2 regions of the Streptomyces sp. NPDC097640 genome follow, and region 2 is predicted to be linked to the other one. Evidence: riboswitches for the same ligand, from Rfam matches in the RefSeq annotation. Region 2 holds a riboswitch; the other holds the start of a gene.
What was found. Region 2 has a riboswitch for glycine ahead of gcvP (aminomethyl-transferring glycine dehydrogenase). Riboswitches for the same ligand answer to the same signal wherever they lie in the genome.
Positions count from the first base shown of each region.

Region 1: another riboswitch for glycine. It lies ahead of gcvT (glycine cleavage system aminomethyltransferase GcvT); the one in region 2 lies ahead of gcvP (aminomethyl-transferring glycine dehydrogenase).

Region 1 covers NZ_JBEOSB010000007.1:93,431-95,873, forward strand. Annotated here, with positions in the region: gene ABTY62_RS12745 (AAA family ATPase) at 1-572, opposite strand, end outside; glycine riboswitch at 859-969, shown strand; gene gcvT (glycine cleavage system aminomethyltransferase GcvT) at 1,154-2,314, shown strand; gene gcvH (glycine cleavage system protein GcvH) at 2,407-2,443, shown strand, end outside.
Region 2 covers NZ_JBEOSB010000022.1:192,806-195,248, forward strand. Annotated here, with positions in the region: gene gcvP (aminomethyl-transferring glycine dehydrogenase) at 1-850, opposite strand, end outside; glycine riboswitch at 912-1,039, opposite strand; glycine riboswitch at 1,040-1,137, opposite strand; gene ABTY62_RS31150 (PRC-barrel domain-containing protein) at 1,260-1,589, shown strand; gene ABTY62_RS31155 (DNA polymerase IV) at 1,565-2,443, opposite strand, start outside.

The DNA of each region.
Region 1 (2,443 bases), on a different contig from region 2:
GCACGGCCGCGCGCGGCCTGCCCCTCCAGGGCCACCGCGGCCTCCACGTCCAGCAGCACCATGTGCAGCCGGCGGCCGGTGCGCCGGGCGTCGCGGGCCAGCCAGCGGCGCACCCAGGAGAGGGTGCCGCAGTCGTGCACCACGACGCTGGCGCCCGAGCGCAGCGCCCGGCGCAGCCCGGCGTAGTGGGCGTAGCGCACCAGCGGGCGGTAGAGGGCGTACGGCAGCCAGCGGGGCAGCCGCCGCTCCCAGCGCTCGCGGGCGTCCTGTGAGTCCACCCGCAGCACCGGGCCGCCGGACTGGTCGAGGCCGGGCACGGCCTGGCCGATCATGGTGCTCTTGCCGCTGCCGGGCAGGCCGGAGGCGACCACCATGTCCCCGGTGCGGTAGCGCAGCTCGCGCGCGCCGAGTCCGGGTCTGGACCCGCGGCCGGGTCCGGGCCCGGGCCCGGGCCCGGGCCCGGCCGCGCCGCCGCCGTCGCCCCCGTCGCCGTCGCCGTCGCCGTCGCCGTCGACAACGCCGCCGCCACCGCGCAGGTCGTGCACCGCCGCCCGGCGCCCCGGTCTGATCACGCCTCCGGTCGCGCCTCCGGTTGGCGCCGCGCCCTGCGTCACCGGCAGGGGCCCACATGTCGTCCCGTACGTACCCTGCCCCTGCACCGTGATCGTCCTCCTAGGTCGGTCACTGCGGCTCTTCACCGAAGAGTGTCAAGAAAAGGTAATGTCCTTCAAGGTGGTCTTCCTGTGGGACGGACTTTCATGCCTTGTGAACCGGGGTGGGCGGCGGCGCGGGGCGAGCGGGTCTTCCCTTCTCGGGCGTACGTGCGATGATGTTGCGCGCAACTCCATACAGGCCGCTTGAATCCGCGCGGGAGAGTCCTCGGCCACCGGCAGCAGTGCCGGCCGTCCGGGGCGCCGAAGGAGCAAGTCCTCCCTTGAATCTCTCAGGCCCCGATACCGCGCGGGCGAGGCAGATCTGAAAAGCGAGCCGCTGGCGTGGCTCCACCCACGGTGCAAGCCGGACCGCTCTCCGCGACGACGTCTCCGACGCCGGCCGGGAGAAGGGGTCACGGCGAACCTCTCAGGTTCCGATGACAGATGGGGAGGACTCGTCCTCGTCGTCCTCGTCGCCGTCCCGCCCTGGAGCCAGCCCCATGACCGACGCCCCGTCCCCCTCGTCTCCCCTCTCCGCCTCGTCCCCCCCGTCCGCGCCTCGCCGTACCGCGCTGGACGCGACGCACCGCGCGCTCGGCGCCACCATGACCGACTTCGCGGGCTGGGAGATGCCGCTGCGCTACGGAAGCGAGCGCGACGAGCACACCGCGGTGCGCACCCGCGCCGGCCTCTTCGACCTCTCCCATATGGGCGAGATCACACTCACCGGGCCACAGGCCGCCGCCGCCCTGGACCGGGCGCTGGTGGGCCATCTGTCGGCGCTCGCCGTCGGCCGGGCCCGCTACACCATGATCTGCGACGCCGAGGGCGGCATCCTGGACGACCTGATCGTCTACCGCCTCGGTGACCAGGAGTTCCTGGTGGTCGCCAACGCCTCGAACGCCCAGGTGGTGCTGGACGCGCTGACCGAGCGCGCCGCGGGCCTGGACGCGGCCGTGCGGGACGACCGGGACGCCTATGCGCTGATCGCCGTCCAGGGGCCGGCCGCGGCCACGATCCTGAGCGGCCTGACCGACGCCGATCTGGACGGCCTCAAGTACTACGCGGGCCTGCCGGGCACGGTCGCGGGCGTCCCGGCGCTGATCGCCCGCACCGGCTACACCGGCGAGGACGGCTTCGAGCTGTTCGTCGCGCCGAAGGACGCCGAGCGGCTGTGGCAGGCGCTGACCGAGGCGGGCGCCCCGGCCGGGCTGATCGCGTGCGGTCTTTCCTGCCGGGACACGCTGCGCCTGGAGGCCGGGATGCCGCTGTACGGGCATGAGCTGACCCGCGGGACCACGCCGTTCGACGCGGGGCTCGGCCGGGTGGTGAAGTTCGGCAAGCCCGGTGACTTCACCGGGCGCGCGGCCCTGGAGACGGCGGCGCGGCAGGCCGAGACCGCCCCGCCGCGGGCGCTGGTCGGCCTGGTCGCGGCGGGCCGCCGGGTCCCGCGCGCGGGGTACGCGGTCGTCGGCGCGGACGGCACGGTGATCGGCGAGGTCACCTCGGGCGCGCCCTCGCCCACCCTCGGGAAGCCGATCGCGATGGCGTACGTGGACGCCGGGCACGCCGCGCCGGGCACCGCGGGGGTGTCGGTGGACATCCGGGGCACCCATGAGCCGTACGAGGTCGTGGCCCTCCCCTTCTACAAGCGGCGCTGAGCGCCCGTCGCGGCCGCCGCCGCTCTTGCCGCCTGTCCCACCAGGCAAGACCCGTTTCCCAAGCACTCCCCCGTATCCAGGAGAATCGGACTATGAACAACCCCCAGCAGCTGCGTTACAGCAAGGAGC
Region 2 (2,443 bases):
CCATCGGCACCCCGAACCGCTGGCTGTTGCCGACCGCGATGTCGGCGCCCAGCTCGCCGGGCGAGGTGAGGAGGGTGAGGGCGAGCAGATCGGCGGCGACGGTGACCACGGCGCCGAGCTCATGGGCCCGCTCGATGACCGGGCGCGGGTCGCGCACGGCGCCGGAGGCGCCCGGGTACTGGAGCAGCACGCCGAACACGCCGCGCTCGGCCACCTCGGCCGGTATGCCCGCCGAGAGGTCGGCGACGACCACCTCGACGCCGGTGGGCTCGGCGCGGGTCCGGATGACCGCGACGGTCTGCGGCAGGGTGTCGGCGTCGATCAGGAACACGCCCTGCTTGACCTTGCCCACCCGCCGCGACAGCGCCATGGCCTCGGCGGCGGCGGTGGCCTCGTCCAGCAGCGAGGCGCCGGCCGTGGGCAGCCCGGTGAGGTCGGCGACGACGGTCTGGAAGTTGAGCAGCGCCTCCAGCCGGCCCTGGGAGATCTCCGGCTGGTAGGGCGTGTACGCGGTGTACCAGGCGGGGCTCTCGAGCACATTGCGCAGGATCACCGGCGGGGTGAACGTGCCGTAGTAGCCGAGGCCGATCATCGGGGCGAGCAGCTGGTTGCGCTCGGCCAGGCCGCGCAGCTCGGCCAGCACTTCGGCCTCGGTGCGGGCCGGGGGCAGCCCCAGCCCCTCGGTGCTCTTGATGACGTCGGGCACGGCGGCCTGGGTGAGTTCGTCGAGCGAGCCGAAGCCGACCTGCGCGAGCATCTTGGCCTGGGCCTCGGCATCGGGTCCGATATGGCGCTGCTCAAACGGAGTACCGCGTTCCAGCTCGGTCAGCGAGGTGCGGTTGGCAGTCATCTGCGAGGCCTCCTGGTCTGTACGACCGACGAGGGGCACCACGACGCGGGGTGCCCGAACGGCCTCCCCCTCTGTCATCTCAACCTGAGAGCTTCACCGGTCCGCGGGTGGCGATCCGGCTTTCACCGTCGGTGAGGAGGGGTTCCGGTGCTGTACTCGCCCGTGACCCACCCTGCTTTCCAGAGTGACCTCACCCGCACGGTACGTGTGCCTGAGAGTTTCCGGGGAGGATTTGCTCCTTCGGCGCCTCCGACGACATCGTCGAAGAGCTCTCCCGCACGGGGTCTGCAGCCACCGTCAGCCTACCAGCGAGCCTGCCGCCAGGGGTTTTGGGCGAGCGCTCGAGTGGACGGGCACGGAATTGTGGCTTTTCTTAGGTATCACGGCATTGACGATGAAACAGTCACCTATGGGAGAGAGTGTGCAGACCGACATCGATCCGCGGACCCTCATCGGCCGAAAGGCCTTGGACCGCGACGGCGCGAAGATCGGTACCGTGGACGAGGTCTACCTCGACGACGCGACCGGCGAGCCGGAGTGGGCCGCGGTACGCACCGGGCTGTTCAGCCGGGACGTGTTCGTGCCACTCGAACCGAGCGAGATCGTCGACGACACGCTGCGGGTGCCGTACGAGCGGGCGCTGATCAAGGACGCGCCGGACTTCGGAGTCGGCCGCCATCTGTCGCCCGAGCAGGAGTTGCAGCTCTACCACCACTACGGTCTCGACGTGAGCGGCTGACCCCGGCCCGGGCCCTGGCCCTGGTTTTCGGCCGGGTCGGCCTCGGGGGCGTCGGTCGGCTGGCCCTCGGGGGCGTCGCTCACGGCGGGCCGGACCAGCGGCAGCGGCTCGCCCGGCTCCAACGCCGGGTCGTCGACCGCGAACGTCCGCACCCGGCCCGGCCGCGACCAGGGCTCCTCGAACCGCACGGTCACCCGGCCGACCCCGCTGCCCTGCACCCACCCCGCCCCGTACTCGGCGTGTCGCACATCGAGGCCGGGCAGCCAGCGGCGCGGCCTGGCGGTGTCGTCGGGCTCGTCGCTCCCCTCCAGGACCGCCGGCGCGGCCTCGGGTGTCCCTCCGGCCTCCCGCGCCCCCTCCGCGGCCTCCTGTGCCTCGTGGGCGGCCTGCGCGGCCTGGGCGAACAGATCCTCCTGGGTGTAGTCCGCCAGACCGCTCACGCCCACTCCCAGCAGCCGCACCCCCGCCGTGGTGTCCACGCCCTCCAGCAGCCGCGCCGCGGCCTCCCGCACCACCGCGGGGTCGTCCGTCGGCCCGCGCAGCGTCTCGGACCGGGTCAGCGTGGAGAAGTCGTAACGCCGCACCTTCAGCACGACCGTGCGCCCCGAGCGGCCGGCCCCGCGCAGCCGCCGCACACACCGCTCGGCGAGCCGCGCCACCTCCACCTGCACCCGCGTGCGGTCGGTGAGGTCGACGTCGAAGGTGTCCTCCACCGATACGGACTTGGCGTCCCGCTCGGCGACCACCGGCCGGTCGTCCCGCCCCCAGGCCATGCCGTACAGCGACGCGCCATGGGCCTTGCCCAGCAGCCGCACCAGCTCCTCCTCGCCCGCCTCCCGGGTCTCGGCGACCGT